Regions from separate parts of the Priestia sp. JNUCC 25 genome, predicted to be linked through region 2. Evidence: riboswitches for the same ligand, from Rfam matches in the RefSeq annotation. Region 2 holds a riboswitch; the other holds the start of a gene.
The links. Region 2 has a riboswitch for S-adenosylmethionine ahead of JNUCC25_RS06525 (bifunctional homocysteine S-methyltransferase/methylenetetrahydrofolate reductase). Riboswitches for the same ligand answer to the same signal wherever they lie in the genome.
Positions count from the first base shown of each region.

Region 1: another riboswitch for S-adenosylmethionine. It lies ahead of JNUCC25_RS08015 (MetQ/NlpA family ABC transporter substrate-binding protein); the one in region 2 lies ahead of JNUCC25_RS06525 (bifunctional homocysteine S-methyltransferase/methylenetetrahydrofolate reductase).

Region 1 covers NZ_CM132211.1:1,579,112-1,587,963, forward strand. Annotated here, with positions in the region: gene JNUCC25_RS08010 (transporter substrate-binding domain-containing protein) at 1-691, opposite strand, end outside; SAM riboswitch class I at 1,158-1,274, shown strand; gene JNUCC25_RS08015 (MetQ/NlpA family ABC transporter substrate-binding protein) at 1,355-2,173, shown strand; gene JNUCC25_RS08020 (methionine ABC transporter ATP-binding protein) at 2,186-3,199, shown strand; gene JNUCC25_RS08025 (methionine ABC transporter permease) at 3,200-3,865, shown strand; gene JNUCC25_RS08030 (APC family permease) at 3,977-5,377, opposite strand; gene JNUCC25_RS08035 (LLM class flavin-dependent oxidoreductase) at 5,496-6,890, opposite strand; gene JNUCC25_RS08040 (acyl-CoA dehydrogenase family protein) at 6,937-8,115, opposite strand; gene JNUCC25_RS08045 (MetQ/NlpA family ABC transporter substrate-binding protein) at 8,624-8,852, shown strand, end outside.
Region 2 covers NZ_CM132211.1:1,277,910-1,286,761, reverse strand. Annotated here, with positions in the region: gene glcT (glucose PTS transporter transcription antiterminator GlcT) at 1-531, opposite strand, end outside; gene JNUCC25_RS06550 (hypothetical protein) at 663-1,535, opposite strand; gene ribH (6,7-dimethyl-8-ribityllumazine synthase) at 1,973-2,443, opposite strand; gene JNUCC25_RS06540 (bifunctional 3,4-dihydroxy-2-butanone-4-phosphate synthase/GTP cyclohydrolase II) at 2,535-3,728, opposite strand; gene ribE (riboflavin synthase) at 3,745-4,404, opposite strand; FMN riboswitch at 4,683-4,833, opposite strand; gene JNUCC25_RS06530 (YkvI family membrane protein) at 4,941-5,975, opposite strand; SAM riboswitch class I at 6,320-6,426, shown strand; gene JNUCC25_RS06525 (bifunctional homocysteine S-methyltransferase/methylenetetrahydrofolate reductase) at 6,534-8,372, shown strand; gene metH (methionine synthase) at 8,373-8,852, shown strand, end outside.

The DNA.
Region 1 (8,852 bases), 300 kb from region 2:
TATTAAAGACTAACCAAGTTGGTTCTTTTGATACAATGCCTCCTACTTTTAAATTTAATTTGAGCTGTTTTTGTACTTCGTTAAATGTTGTTACGTTTAAAAAAATAGCATCCGCTTTACCTTTATCCACTAACTTTAAGTTTTCTGCCGTAGAAGGGTTATCAATGCTTTCTAATGTTAAAGGCTTAGTGGCATGTTCTTTGTTATAAGCATTCAAAATAGCGCGCAATCCACCTGTAGCAGATACGGGTGGAAACTTTTTATCTGCCATATCGTCAAGTGTTTTGATATCATTCCGTGATTTTTGTGTCACTAAGGCCGTTAAAGAATAACCATATTCATGTGCAGGATAAAGAAACTTTTCTTCACGTTCAGGGTTTTTAAAGAACCAGTTGATGGCGAAATCATATTTTCCCGTCGAGACACCTACCAAATTTGTTTCTTCTTCCCCAAGCGTATATTCAAATTTGTATTCCGGAAGCTTTTTTTCAAGCTGTTTTAAATAATCCATATCATATCCAATAGGCTCATTCTGGTCGTTCGTAAATAGAAAAGGCGGATTTACTTCATCACTCAAAGCAACTTTGACTACTTTTTTATCGCTATTTTCTGAGCTAGAGCTTTGAGAGCATCCTCCTAAAGCCATAATAAGTCCAATTGCAAAAGCTAAAGTAAAGTATAATTTTTTCATCGTTTTATTCCTCCCGATACTAATTTCTGTGTGATGAATAATAAAAAAGCACCGAAAAAGCTGCTAAAAAGCTTTTTCGGTGCCATTGGTGATCCAGTAGGCAGTGAACATATACTTACTACTACAATAGAGGAAGTATATTCTAACAGTAAAAAATTTTTAAATGAGATTTGGAATTCCATAAACTATATATTACCGATAGAATTAATATGAATTATATCGATGTATTCCTGTTTTTGTCAATGTCATAAATGCAAAGAAAAGTATTCTTGCTTAAGTAATAGAAAGCTATTCACTATATAAGAATAAGAAAAGAGAAATCATAAGTTATACAAATCATCTTTTAATTGAGTTTTCTTATATAAATCTTTTATTATTCCTATATTGAAAATTATATTAAAAATAAACATTGACAATTTTCGGATAATAAAGTTAAATTAATGTAAATAAAACTTTATAAAAACAACTCTTATCAAGAGCGGTGGAGGGACTGGCCCTTTGAAGCCCGGCAACCCAACAATACACGTATTGTTTTGGTGCTAAATCCAGCAATGTGCATATTATGTGCATTGGAAGATAAGAGAACCGATCGTAAACTATCGCTTCTCTTAATCTTTAAGGGAGGCGTTTTTTTATGAAGAAAATAAAGGAGAGAATAAAAACATGAAAAAAGTAACAAAAGCAATTGGACTTACTTTAGTGGCAGCATCGCTGTTGGTGTCAGCGGCCTGCAGTAAAACAGAAGCACAAGCATTAGATTCGAAAAAGATTACAATCGGTGTAACGGGTGGACCTCACCAGCAAATTGCAGATCAGGTGAAAAAATTAGCCAAGAAAGATGGTATTGATATTACGGTAAAAGTCTTTAATGACTATAACACTCCTAATACAGCATTAGATCAACATGATTTAGATAGTAATAACTATCAAACCCTGCCTTTTCTAAAGCAGCAAGTGGAAGATAAAAATTATAAGATTACAGATGTGTTCAAAACAGTAGCATTCCCGATGGGTATTTATGCAAATAGCTTAAAAAATGTTAGTGAGCTCAAAAAAGGAGACAAAATTGCAGTACCAAACGACCCAAGCAACGAATACCGCGCGCTAAAACTATTTGAATCTGCAGGAGTTATTAAATTAAAAGATGGTGTGAAAACAACGGCTACTAAAAAAGATGTTGCTGAAAATAAGCTTGATCTTCAAATCGTAGAACTAGAGGCGTCTCAACTTCCTTCTCAGTTGGATGAGGTAGCTGCAGCAGCCATTAATACAAACTTTGCAATGGGAGCGGGTTTATCGATTAATGATGATGCAATCTATCATGAAAAAATAAAAAATAATCCATATCCAAACTATTTTGTTGTCCGTACAGAGAATAAACAAGATAAAATTATTGATAAACTAGAAAAATATTATCATTCAGATACAATTCGTACATACATAGAAAAAGAATTTAAAGGTTCTGTTGTACCGGCATTTTAAGGAGGGGTTAGAATGATTGAACTGAAGAAAACTTCTAAAACCTATAAAGTGAACGGAAAAGCGGTAGAAGCTGTTAAAGATGTTTCGTTAACGATTAATAAAGGTGAAGTATTCGGTGTTATTGGCTATAGCGGAGCTGGAAAGAGCACATTAATTCGCTGCATTAATTTATTGGAAAAACCGACTTCTGGAGAGGTCATCATTGATGGGAAAAATCTATCAAAGCTAAGTAAGCAAGAGCTGCAGAAAACGAGAAGGAAAATCGGCATGATTTTTCAAGGCTACAATTTATTAAAAACGGCAACAGTTTACGACAACATAGCGATTCCATTAAAGCTAGAAGGCGTAAACAAAAAATTAATTCAGGAGCGCGTAGAAAAATATTTATCAATCGTAGGACTTTTAGATAAACAAAATCATTATCCTTCACAGCTTTCCGGCGGGCAGAAGCAGCGTGTTGCTATTGCTCGTGCGCTAGCGCATGAACCTGAGATTTTATTAAGCGATGAAGCAACTAGTGCACTTGATCCGGAAACGACCGAAGCCATTTTGTGCTTACTGTTAAAGATTAATAAAGAGCTTGGATTAACAATCTTTTTAATCACGCATGAGTTAAATGTGGTACAACGCATTTGTGACCGAATTGCAGTTATGGAAAATGGATACGTCGTAGAACAAGGTACAGTCGTTTCCCTTTTTACTAACCCTAAGCATCCGACAACAAAGCGCTTTGTAGAATCTGAAAATACTTTCACTATTCCGTCTGAAATAATGGCGTCTTATCGCAGTACCGGTAAGCTGGTTTCTTTGCACTTTGTTGGAAATGAGCTTTCAGAAGAACCAGCTTTAGCTTTAGTTTCTCGGAAATTTAATGTATTGCCAAGCATATTAGCAGGGGGAATCGAACAGCTAAAAAACCACACTCTTGGTAAGTTACTCGTTCATTTACGTGGTGAAAAGGAAGAATATGAACAAGCGATTACATACTTAACAAATCAAGGCGTAATTGTAGAGGAGGTAAACTAAATGGCTGCTTTCTTTAATGAGTGGGGAAGTGTAATTTGGGAAGGTTTATTACAAACCGCTACGATGACCATTATCTCGTTAATTATTGCCATCATCATTGGTTTACCAATGGGAATTTTTTTAGTAATGACAAGACCAGGTGGGCAAGCTGAAAATGTGTGGGTATATCGAACGTGCAACTGGATTATTAATATTATTCGATCCATTCCTTTTATCATTTTATTATTTTTCATCCTTCCATTCACTAAACTAGTTGCAGGTACTACAATTGGCGTACAAGGTGTTATTGTCCCTTTAGTTGTGTATACAGCCCCTTATATAGCTAGGTTAATGGAATCTGCATTACTTGAAGTAGATAAAGGTATTATAGAAGCTTATCAATCAATGGGAATCTCAACACCAAAAATTATTTGGTATGTTGTTGTTAGAGAAGCACGTTCAGGTATTATTCTTGGGCTGACAATAGCTACTATTGGTCTTATTGGGGCGACGGCGATGGCAGGGCTTGTTGGAGCAGGAGGGCTTGGAGACATTGCTTTTCAATACGGACACTTACGTTTTGAGCCCACTGTTATGTATACAACCATTTTAATTTTGATTGTTATTGTTCAGTTGATACAGTCCTTGGGGAATTATTCAGCAAGGAAATTAAAAAAAGACAGCTGACTATAAAAATAAGAAGCTCACGCATTCTAGGTGCGTGAGCTTCTTATTTAAATGGAACAAATCTTTAGTTCTTCTATAACTAACGGGTGAATGACAGATAATTGTTCATCACTATTTCCGTTGAGTGCTGAATGGTTCTAATGGATTTATAGCAGAAGCTTTAGAATTTCCTTTTCTTACTTTAAACCACGAGTAAACTAAACTGACTATACATACTGCTAATATTGCCCAAGGAAAGTAACCCGTTGGGAGCGGCTGACCAGGTTGAACCATAGCCCAAATAGGAAGGCTAATACTTACTAATCCTAAAATTGGAAAGATAAATTTACGGTGAAATGGCCATCTTTCTTTTTTATTAAATATAACAGCTAAGTTAAGCATTAAATAAATTAGTAGAATAGGGATGGTACCTAGCGTGCTTACGTAACCAAATCCAACGACCCAATTTTCACTGAATATACCGAAGAGGATTGCTAGCACTAAACCTATTCCCATAATTAATGTTAAAGTTCCAATCGGCGTTCCCCATTTAGATACCTTTGAAAATTTGGTAGAAATTAACCCTTCTTTAGAAGAATTAAAAGCAATTCTTGAAAAGGCATTTAAGCAAGCAATGGACATCCCCACAATGCTAGTAAACCCAGCGATAATCGCAAAGATAGCAAGTTCATTTAAATACCTGTTTGCCAATTCCATAAATGGATTTGAACTTTTGCTTAGAGCAGAAGCACTATTAGAAAACCCTTGAATCACACAATATGTGACAAATATATAGAAGATAGCCATAATTGCAATACTGGCTAAAACAGCTCGAGATGTATTACGTTCTGGATTTTCTGTTTCTTCTGCCAGTGCTACAGAGTTTTCGAATCCAATAAATAGATAAACAGCTAAAGGGAAACCTAAACCAATTCCCGCGAGTCCACCTTTAATAGAAGATAAATGAAATGGTTCTAAAGATAATGGTTCAGGAGGATAGAATAAAATCAAGATAGAAACAACTAATAGAACAATAACTTCTATTATTAATGCTACAGAAGCAATTTTTGTAGAACGATCTATTCCGACTATTGTCAATCCCCATATTAATAAAGTTAAAAGAATCGTAGGAATAATCCAGTGAATATGAATTCCGTATAGCGCTAGCGAATCGGCTGTCCAACCACCTAATTCAATAAATGCTGAAGCGGCAAGAAAAAATGTTCCAACTATAAATATGATTGCTGAGGCAGTTCCAACTACGCTGCCAAACGTCATACCAATATATTTTACAAGTGACCCGCTCGAGGGATACTTCTTAGAGAAGTTCGTTAGACTTAACCCGACCATTGCTACTGCTAATGCGGCAATTAATAATGTGAGGGGAGAGCCGGTACCTGTCGCTAGAAAAATAACTGGTAATCCATAATAAATGGCTGCTGCTGGAGCAATTTGAGCCAATGTAGAGTTTACTGCATCAAATAATGTTAGTCTTTTTTTCGGAGCTAATTGTGACGTTATCTTAGTACTCATATTTTTCCTCCACCGTATAATAAAAAGGATTTATCTACAATAAGAGGCTCTTTCTCAATGAATAAGAGAGTAGGAGCCTCAGGTTGACCATTTAGCCAATATTTTAAGTCTGAATTTTTTATGTTTTAGACGTAGCGGTTTCCTTTGAAAAGTAATGATGATACTGACGTCCCGGGTGATGATCTGGCAGCTGATCGTATCCGAATAAATTTTTCCGAAAAGAACCTGATTCATATTCTTTCCGTACAAGGCCGCGTTCTTGCAGTAGAGGAACAACATATTCAACAAAGTCTTCAAACGTACCAGGAGATACAGCATAAGCAATGTTAAACCCATCTACATCCGTTTCATCAATCCACTTTTCCATCTCGTCTGCAATTTGAGCCGGTGTTCCAACGGCTACTGGACCAAGGCCGCCTATTCCTACGAAATCAGCCACTTCCCGTATGGTCCACTGCTTGTTTGGATCAATTTTTGTAAAGGTCTCAATAACAGATTGAATTGCATCGCTTTGTATATACTCTATTTTTTCATCAGGAGCATACTCGTCAAAATTGATGCCAGTCCATCCTCCTAAAAGTGCCAAACTGCCTTCATAGCTAGTATGCTGTACGTAATCATGGAATTTGGCTTTTGCTGCTTCTTCAGTTAGCCCAATAATGGGTGTAAATACAGAAAGGACTTTAACTGTCTCAGGGTCCCGCCCGCTGATTTTGGCTTCTTCACGTATTTTTCGAACATAGTTTTTTGCAATCGAAGCTGTCGGCACGCTAATAAACATGAGTTCAGCGTGTTTCAAAGCAAATGCTCGCCCTTTTTTAGAAGCGCCCGCTTGAAAAAGAACAGGGGTTCTTTGCGGAGATGGTTCGCATAAATGAGCTCCTGGAACTTTATAATATAAACCATTATGTTGAATATCATGAACTTTATTAGGATCTGTATATACCTTGTTAATTTTGTCTACAGATACAGCATCGTCTTCCCAACTTCCTTCCCATAGCTTATATACCACTTCTAAATATTCATCCGCTATTTCATAGCGTTCATCATGGCTTGTTTGTTGATTCAATCCAGTGTTAACAGCGGCACTGTTTAGATAAGAAGTAACAATGTTCCATCCTATACGTCCTTTTGTTAAATGATCCAAAGTAGACATACGTCGTGCAAATATATAAGGATGTTCATAACTTGTGGACACTGTTAACCCGAAACCTAGATGTTTTGTTGCTTGTGCCATAATGGGAATTAAAAATGCAGGGTCATTAACTGGAAGTTGTGCTCCCTGGCGTACAGCAGGATCGCGTGAACCTTGATACACATCATAGGTTCCTAACACATCAGCAAGAAAAATGGCATCAAAGTGTCCTTTTTCTAATACTTTAGCTAAATGCGTCCAATATTCAGCATCTTTATAAGTAGAGGATCTATCATCAGGATGTGTCCATAGTCCAGGAGAATAATGTCCGGCGCAATTCATTTCAAAAGCATTAAGGTATATTCGTTTTTTAGTCATATCCATTTCTCCTTATTGTTTTTGTCTTTTAAAATTTATAGAGTTATTAAGAATAATCAGTAGGTGTCGGGTATTCTCCTGTTAACACCCAACGTCCAATGTTCTTTCTTTTATACTCAATTGGATTATGGAGAGAATGAGTACGTACATTACGCCAAAACCTGTCAAAATTATTTTTTCTTGTAGCCGAGCGGGCACCCATTACCTCGAACATACTGCTTGTAACGTGTAAAGCAACCTTTGTTCCGAATACATTTGCTGCCCCTGTAGCAAGAACCACTTCTCCACGCTCTTCTGCAGATACGGCTTTGTCTTTGGCCCAAGCTTCATCCAGTTTTTCTCCTGCTCTTTCTACCAAGGTGACAGCAGCTTGAATATCAACCCAAAAATCACCATAGCGACGCTGAATAAAAGGATCTTCAACAGCTTGTTCATAATCACTCAAATACCAGGGACGAGACTTTTCTCGTGTATAACGACGGGCTTCTTCCAATGCCCCTTCAGCACTTCCAACAAAAACATTTGCTAATACAATTTGAGATATAATAGCGTCAAATGTAGAGAATGCAGTCCGTTCTGAATCTGTTAAGTTGATAATTTCTTCAGCATGTATGATTACATTTTTAAAAGTAACTGAGCCGCTATCTGTTTGTCTTTGACCCATACCGTCCCAGTCGTCGTTTATCGTTATGCCTGAACGTTTAGTTGGAACTATACCTACGTATGGTTGACCATTCTCTTCCCATAGAATTAACAGACGGTCAGAATCTTGGGACCCTGTACTAAAGGTATTACGTCCGTTTAAAATGACTGTATCTCCTTCTGTTTTTCCTTGCAAAGTAGGTTCAATTGGATTAAATGAATTTCCCCAAAACCAATTATGGGCAGCAGATTCTGTATAATAATATTTCTTTTGCTCATGAGATCCGCAAAAGTGGGGAGTTGTTAAGTGAAGAAAGTGATACCCATATAAATGTGCTAATGCAGCATCGGTTTTGGCTAGTTCCCGAACAATGCGAAGCACAACAGACCAGCTTTGACCTTCGCCTCCGTATTTAATAGGAATTAAAACCTTAAGTAAGCCGCTGTTACGAATGGCATCTTTTTGTGCTTTTGCCGTTCCGCCTGCTTTATCGCGTTCAGCGGCATCTTTAGCAAACCCTTCAGCGAGTAAAGAAGCTTTTTTTATGTAGTAAGAAGATTCTTGTACAGTTGCATTTGTCATTTGTTTTCCTCATTTCATTTTTAAAATTTTAATACTTGTCTACAAAACAAAAGAGGCTCCTCAAACGCTATGGATACGTTTGAAGAGCCTCCGGTTGACCAGACGGCCTGATTAATATGAAGTCTATATTAAGTTAATTATTCCTATTTGTAAAGTCAGTTTTTTGGGTAACATAAACATTTTGGTTAGGTTTTTTAGACTTTCTATCTAATGCTCGATTGAGGCACTCAAGTACAGCCAGCACAAATAAAATATGTAATCTCAAGGTTTAAAAATACTAAATTGACAGTCAAAAAGATGTTTGGTATATTTTTCAAAAGATTTAAAATTCTTATTGGAATTATCGGATTTAAAAATGTTTGTTAAACCTATAGCGGAAATAGAACAGTCGACCAGACGAATGGAGACAAAAATGACGGGGATTACCTCAGATTTTTTGTCTTTTTTAGTGGCCGCAGATTAACGCCATATGTTTAATACATCACAAATGATGGAGGTAGAGAGAGAAATGAAGAAATTTGTATGGCTTTTTGCATTATTAGCAGTGATTACTGTTGTGGGAGGGTGTGGAAATAAAGAAAAAGCATCTGGCCAAAATAGTGACAAGAAAGAAGATATAGTTCTTAAAGTGGGAGCAGCTTCCACGCCGCATGCCGAAATTTTAAAGTATGTGGAACCCGATTTGAAAAAAGAAGGTATAAAGTTGGACATTGTAAATATTAAAGACGGCATACAGA
Region 2 (8,852 bases):
ATTCACTTCCAGCAGGTTTTTTTCAGTCAGCGCACTGTGGATATGAAGCGCAATAAAACCAATCTCTCCTACCGGAAGCTGCACGCCTATTTTGCGACTAATAATTTCTACCACTTCAGATGCGATCGTATATTCCTCTGGATATAAAGCTTTTGTTTCAAGTAAAAATGGATTTTTAAGCCCCATTCCCTGCTGAAAACGTTTTATCGCAAACGCGATATGATCCGTCAATGAAATGTGTATATGCTCATTCAAAGGAATGTTAACACGCTTTTGAATGTGCGTTACAATATCATTCATCATTTCAATCACGTCTTCATCTACCTGAGCTAAAAGCTGCTTGTACTGTTCTTGCTCTTCTTCACTCTTTAACAAAAACATTTTCTCCACGGCTTTTGCATCGATTTCATCGCCTTTTTTCTTATTGAACCCTATTCCTTTCCCAATTAGCACAACTTCATCATAGGTAAGGTGTTTAGCAATTAATACATTATTATTAAGTACCTTTTCTACAAAAAAGGACTCTTTCACGAATCCTTCACTCCCCTGTTTCGGCTTTCTATTATTTGCTTTCCTATCTTACAAATAATACGCATAACCGTCAATTCATTTTTCTTTGTTTCAAATATTATTGAACTAAACTATTTGAGTTACGTATTATCTTAGTAGTTCTTCGCTGGAAACGCAACGTCTTTTTTGCTCGTCCCATAACAATTTTTCATAATAAAGTTTTGAAGCATAACGCTCAGAATGAATGCACCCGCTTGTAAAAGCGTAAAAAGAACAAGTGAAGTGGTAATAGATACCAGCAAAACCCCATAGTGAATCAGCAAAATATCTACTATACGCAGCCCCGCTATAATCATTCCAGCTCCAACAAAAAATTCTTTGGCTACACTCCAAACGAGGAGAATCGTAACAATACAAACGTAAATCATCGTGGCATTTACGGAATCATGAGTAGCCGACGCAAACCATCCCGTATAAAACCAATTATTATGAAAATATGCTAACAGCATAAACATAATAGTAGAAGTAATGGCGAGCATCCCGAGAAAAAATGTAGCGTAATGCACAAATGTCATATACCGTTCTGTTAGCCATACATACCAAATCTTTGAAATGCTAAAGCCTATGGTCATTAAAACGCCTGTATAAATTGTTTTCCACCAGTGATGTGTATAAATATCCCAGTGTAAAAATAATTCTTCAATCCCCATAAATATAGCTGAAATGAATAAAATATAGCGGAATTTTAATTGATAAGCAGCTACCACCATAGCCATGATTGGAAAAGCAAACGCTTGAGAAGTTAAGGAACCAAACAAATTATCAAAATATTCATTGGTCATAAAATCAGGATCGTAATCGTAACTTTCAAACAACACAAATACAACATACTCTAGTACATAAGCCATTCCAATGATAAAAAAAAGCAAAACGACTAGCTTTTTATCTTTTTTACGTATGAATACTGTAAGCAAAACGGCTGTGCTGATAATAATCAATGCAAAAAAAGCAGTATAATGAGGCATAGACGTCTCCCTTTTACGACCTAATTATTACTTAGAGTAAGACGTTTTAGCCAAATTATACATAGCTAGCTTCTATTCAAAAGAGCTTGAGACATAACTACCTCAATCCAATCTAAAGGCGAACAAACGGGATACATGAGATAGTTTGGATCGCTTTCTACACTGCAGTTGATTTCCGTGCAAGACTTCGCTTTCCGCGGGCGGCCGCTGAGCCTCCTCGTCGCTTCCGCTTCTCCCGCAGAAGTCTTTCTTCCGCTTCTCCCGCAGAAGTCTTTGCCTTACCCTTTAGTTAGAAGCCACTACATACCTGAAACCTACGTTCACCATGCCAATGAAAAAAATCCGAACGATTCATCGTTCGGATCTTCTTTCAACTAACATACTTTTGTTTCAGCCTCTTTTAACTCTTCAGCTTATAAAAACTGGAATGGTATCTATTATCCTTCAATCATTTTTGAAAGGTTAGCCATTTCGATAGCTGATGCTGCAGCTTCCCATCCTTTATTTCCTGCTTTTGTTCCTGCACGTTCAATTGCTTGCTCAATTGTTTCAGTTGTTAATACACCAAAGATAATTGGCACGCCTGTTTGTAAGCTTTGAGATGCAACGCCTTTTGCTACTTCATTACATACAAAATCAAAGTGTGGAGTAGCTCCTCGAATAACGGTTCCTAGCGTAATCACTGCATCATATTTTTTAGATTCAGCTAATTTTTTGGCGATTAATGGGATTTCATAAGCGCCCGGTACCCAAGCCACGTCTACGTCTTCATCAGCTACGCCGTGACGTTTGAGCGCATCTTCTGCTCCACTAAGTAAACGGCCTGTAATAAATTCATTAAAACGCCCTACCACGATTCCGATTTTTAATCCTGTGCCTACTAAATTTCCTTCATATAAATGATTCATCTTTTGTTCCTCCTGCTAGTATTAATATATAGTTATTTACATTTCTTTTCATGAATTAGCTTCATTTGTTATAACGAAAAAAAGTGTAAAATTATAAATGTAATAAATGACCTAATTTTTTAGCTTTTGTATCTAAGTATTTTTTATTGGCATCCACTGCCGGCATTTGAAGAGGCACTCGCTCGATCACTTCAAGGTCGTAGCCTTTTAGCCCAGTAATTTTACGAGGGTTATTCGTTAAAAGCTTCATTTGTTTGACTCCAAGGTCTTTTAAGATTTGAGCACCGATTCCATACTCTCGCAGATCCGCCGCAAACCCGAGTTTTTCATTCGCTTCTACGGTATCGTATCCTTCTTCCTGCAGCTTATATGCTCTTAGCTTATTTAGTAAGCCAATACCTCTGCCCTCTTGACGCATATACAGCAGAATGCCGCGTCCTTCTTCTTCAATTTGCGTAAGAGCTGCGTGAAGCTGAGGACCGCAGTCGCAGCGTTCAGAACCAAACACATCTCCAGTCAAACACTCAGAGTGAACGCGAACGAGAACGGGGCTATTATGATCAATATCACCTTTGATAAGAGCCACATGTTCTTTATTATCAAGTTTATTTGTATATCCTACAGCTTTAAACTCACCAAATGCCGTAGGTAAGCTCACTTCTACTTCACGGCTAATAAGCTGGTCATGTTTGCGGCGGTAGGCAATCAAATCTTTTATTGTAATCATTTTTAAATCAAATTGCTCTGCAATTTTTGTTAAATCCGGTACACGTGCCATTGTTCCATCTTCATTCATAATTTCACAAATAACACCCGCAGGCTTTCCTCCTGCTAATACTGCTAAATCAACAGCAGCCTCTGTATGACCTGCACGCTGCAGAACGCCCCCGTCTTTTGCAATCAATGGGAAAATATGTCCTGGGCGTTGAAAATCACTTGCTACCGTCGCTTCATTTACAAGAGCCATAACCGTAGCAGAGCGTTCGTATGCACTGATACCTGTTGTACTTGAAATATGATCAATACTTACTGTAAATGCTGTTCCATGTACATCCGTATTGTTCGCTACCATCGGGTGAAGATTCAATTTATGCGCAATTTCTTCATTAACAGGTGTACAAATTAATCCTCTTCCATGAGTAGCCATAAAGTTAATAACCTCAGGCGTCGTTTTTTCGGCTAATGCAATAAAATCTCCTTCGTTTTCTCGATCTTCATCATCGCATACAATAACCACTTTTCCCTTTTTTAACTCTTCAATGGCTTCTTCTACTTTATGAAACATCTCTTTCACCTCACTGTTAATTTGTAAAACCATGCTGCTGCAATAAATCCTTCATGTTACCTGAACGATTCGAGGCGCCAGGGGTTGACTTATTTGTCATCATCTGATGCATATATTTAGCTAACATATCGCATTCAATATTTACCTTGTCTCCTCGCTGTTTGTCTCCAACGACTGTGTGAAGCACCGTATGAGGAATAAGAGAAATAGTAAATGATTGGTTGCTGACATCAAAAATAGTAAGACTTGTTCCGTCTACGGAAACAGACCCTTTTAACATCATAAATTCACGAAGTTCGGGATCGACTTGAATTTCATAATAAAAGGCATTTCCTTTACGTGTTTTGCTTACAATGGTTCCAATTCCATCAACGTGTCCGCTAACGAAATGCCCTCCAAACCGGCCATTTGCAGCCATCGCCCGCTCTAAGTTAACACGTGATCCAACGGTTAGAAGCTGAAGGGTACTTGCTTTAATCGTCTCCGGCATGACATCGACCGTAAATTCATTTTGAGAGTAAGCCGTTACGGTTAAACAAACGCCGTTAACTGAAATACTGTCCCCTAAGTTCACATCTTCTAACACGGTCTTCGCATCAATCGTAAGAACAATTGCTTCTGTGGCCTTTTGAATACGTTTTATTTTTCCAATTTCTTCAATGATACCTGTGAACATTTTCTTCACCTGCTTTGGCGCTATTCCAACTTCTTATACCGTTTTGAAATAGCAGCTGCTTTTTTTTCATATTTATCTTTCCCCCAACCACTGAAAATAAAAAAGCCCCTTGAACAAATGTCCAAGGGGTCGGCTGAGCTGAATCAGTTTTATCTATGCAAAATTCCGCTAATTGTATACGAAATAAACAGTTATATTTTGTGTACAAAAACAAGGGTAGCTTTAAAAAAGGCAAACGTGTCCCTTATTAATTCAACACAAAAAAACAACTGTGCTTCCTGATCCTTCTCCCATCCAGACTTTTACTGTCGGCTCTAGATTTTAACTAGATCCACCGCTAACATACATCGTATGAAAACGGGTCACGGGCTTAAAAGCATACGCTTTATCACCGCCGGTTGGGACTTACACCCGACCCCGAAGGATAATATATTCGACTGCTATAGTCTTATTTGTTTTACATTATAGCAAAGTAAAATCGACTTGTCACATCATTTAACTTCGTTTTTTCACATCTATTCTTTAAAATCCAGCTTTTAGCTTATTTTTTCTTTTTTAATACATAGCATCCATACAAAAGCTAGTCCAATATAGCCAAATATCGGATACAAAAACTCAAGAAGCTGGGCATATCCGAATTGCCCAATAATAAAGCAGGCCAAGATAATAAACGCAAAAGCTTGTTTGTCATTCAGGGGAAGAAATGACTGAAGCTGCTTAGCGATTCCAAATACATTTCCAATCAATGTAGTAAAAATCTCGCCTAACACAACTACCGTAAATAAAACATTCACCCACGCTGAGATATTTTTAACAACGGCACTCATCGGAATATCAAGTTGAAATGAATAAGGCAAATTGGAAAGGGCAAGATGAGTAGAAACAAGCATAAACGTAAGTACACACCCTCCTATTACGGCCCCTTTTTTAATCACGCTCCTATCTTTCACGGAGCTTCCTAATGGAACCAAAACGGCCTGAGCCAAAGCTAGATTTAGGGAAATATATAAAAAGGGACTAACCGCCCACTTCCACTGCGTGACGAGCGTTAAATCCGGCTTCGTTTGAATCAGTGAGAAATAGCTGATATTTGGTACAAAGATGATAAAAGCAAATGAAAGCATCATCGGCACAACAAGAGAATTAACCATTAAAATACCGTTAATTCCTTTTGCGATAAATATATAAGTTAAAACAATTGTAAAAATCATCCCAACAGGAGGCCACAGTCCAAACTGTTCTTTTCCTATTGCCCCCGTACTCGCTAGCATGACTGAAGTTACTCCAAATAAAATGACAATCATTACACCGTTTACCGCTTTTCCAAGCACATCACCAAATAAATATGTATTAAGCTGCTGATAAGAAGAAGCCCCAATTGCGTGCGAAAGCAGCATCATTTTTGAACCTAGCCAAATAAAAAACAAGCCGCTGACCAAAATTCCGACCATTCCAAGTTCCCCGTACTGTGTAAAAAATTGAACGATTTCCTTGCCTGTTGCAAAACCGGCTCCTACAACGGTGCCTACATACGTAGCAGCAACCTGCAGCGTGAGTTTCCACCTTTTCATGCCCATCACCCTTCTACCCTTCATAGTTCACTATATGTAGAAACGATTAAAAAAAGACGAGCCTTTTTACGTGTAAATCTACGCATATCCCAGCGCTTGTACCTTTTCGTTTATTTTTTATTTTTCATTTTCTTTTTGTATTTCTCACAAAAAACTCCTTAACCCCTAACATAACAGTCATTTTTAAACAAAATATACGGATATTTTCCCTTCAGCTTTTAAATTTCCCTCAATATTTGCTGGAAATTCACAATTTACTGTTGTATAATTTCTAAAAATCAGATAAATTATTAAATAAGTATTCTTTCTATTTAAAAAAATATGTTTCAATTATATACAATTGATTCTTATCATGAGAGGTGGAGGGACTGGCCCTTTGAAACCTCAGCAACCAGTCGTTAGAGACATGGTGCTAAATCCAGCAAGCAATTTATTGCTTGGAAGATAAGAAGGCGAAAAAAGTCTTCTTCTTAAGAAGACTTTTTCTATTTTATCGGCATATTGCATAAAACGAATCACTCGTGAAATAGAAGCGGAACAATTTAAGGAGGTTTTGACATGGGGTTACTTGAAGATTTAAAGTCTAAAATTTTAATTGGGGATGGTGCCACTGGTACCCTCCTTTACTCACACGGTATTGACAGCTGTTTTGAAGAACTAAACATCACCAAACCAGAAGAGGTTTCTCGTATTCACAGAGCCTATGTAGAAGCTGGTGCAAACGTTATTCAAACAAATACGTACGCTGCTAATTATCAAAAACTTGCCCGTTATGGATTAGAAGATTCAGTCAAAGACATCAATGTTGCTGGTGTAAAATTAGCGAAACAAGCTGCAAAAGATCAGGCTTACGTGGTTGGTACACTCGGCGGAATTCGTTCTTTCCAAAAAAACGCTATTAGTTTAGAAGAGGTTAAGCGAAGCATTCGTGAACAAATGTTTTGGCTTTTAAATGAAGGCGTGGATGGCCTTTTATTTGAAACATACTATGATTTCGAAGAATTAAAGACCGTTCTTACACTGGCAAGAAAAGAAACGGATAAGCCTATTATTACCCACGTTTCCCTGCATGATATTGGCGTGCTGCAAGATGGCCGTCCTTTAGCAGATGCATTAAAAGAATTAGAAGCGTTGGGAGCAGATGTTGTCGGGCTAAACTGCCGCTTAGGTCCTTATCATATGATTCAGTCTCTTGAAGAAGTACCGCTTCCTGATCGTGCTTTCTTATCTGCTTACCCTAATGCCAGCCTTCCGGCGTATGTGGAAGGAAAGCTGGAATATGAAACTAATGAAGACTACTTTGTAGAAAGCGCGCGTTTATTCCGCGAACAAGGGGTTCGCTTAATTGGAGGATGCTGCGGTACAACACCAGCTCACGTACGCGCAATGTCATCTGCCTTAAAAGACCTGCCTCCGATTACAAGCAAAGTCGTTAAAATGAGACCAGCCGTTACGGTTCAAGAGCGTGAGCAGCAGGATAAACCTCATATGCATGAAATTGTGAAGAAACGCCGCTCGGTTATCGTCGAGCTAGATCCGCCTAAACAGCTTGGTCCGACGAAATTTTTAGAAGGCGCAAAAGCACTTGATAAAGTCGGCGTAGATGCTATTACATTAGCTGATAATTCTCTTGCCTCACCTCGCATCAGCAACTTGGCAATGGCAACACTGATGCAGCAAGAAACAAAAGCACGACCGCTTATTCATATTACCTGTCGCGACCGAAATTTAATTGGACTTCAATCTCATTTAATGGGACTTCATACGCTAGGAATGAATCAAGTGCTTGCAATTACCGGTGATCCGTCAAAAGTTGGCGATTTCCCTGGCGCCACTTCGGTCTACGATTTATCTTCATTTGACTTGATTAGTTTAATCGCTCAGTTTAATGAAGGACTATCTTATTCCGGTAAACCGCTTGGTCAAAAAACCAATTTTTCCATCGCAGCTGCCTTTAATCCAAACGTGCGTCACTTAGACCGAGCCGTTCAGCGTTTGGAAAAGAAAATCGACTGCGGGGCTCACTATTTCATTACTCAGCCTCTCTATTCAACTAAGCAAATTGAAGAGGTATATGAAGCAACCAAACATTTAACAACACCGGTATACATCGGGATCATGCCGTTAACAAGCGCAAGAAATGCTCGATTTATTCACCATGAAGTACCTGGAATTAAATTATCAGAAGATATTCTAGAACGCATGGATGCAACGGGAAATGACCGGATTCGCGGTGAAGTCGAAGGTCTTGCGATTGCAAAGAACTTAATTGATACAGCATATGAGTTATTTGACGGTATTTACTTAATTACGCCGTTTATGCGCTATGAAATGACCGAGATTCTAACACGCTATATTCATGACAAGCAACTTGTTACATCAGAAAGGAAGATATAAATGAGCTCACTTATCGAACAACAACTAAAGAAGCGAATACTCGTCATCGATGGAGCAATGGGAACGATGATTCAAGATGCTGATTTAACCGCTGAAGATTTTGGCGGCGAAGAATATGAAGGCTGTAACGAATATTTGACTCGAACAGCGCCTCATGTGATTCAGCGCATTCATGAAGAGTACTTTGCAGCAGGTGCCGACATCATTGAAACCAATACGTTTGGCTCAACATCTACCGTACTTGATGAATACGATTTAGGTCACTTGGCTTATGAATTGAATATCGAAGCTGTGAAGCTTGCTTGTGCAGCCCGCGATAAATATTCAACTCCCGAATGGCCTAGGTTCGTAGCTGGAGCTATCGGTCCTACCACTAAAACTCTCTCTGTTACCGGAGGCATTACATTCCCTGAGTTAGTAGAATCGTACGAAGAGCAAGTTCGGGGTTTGTTAGACGGCGGCGTTGACTTACTTTTAGTC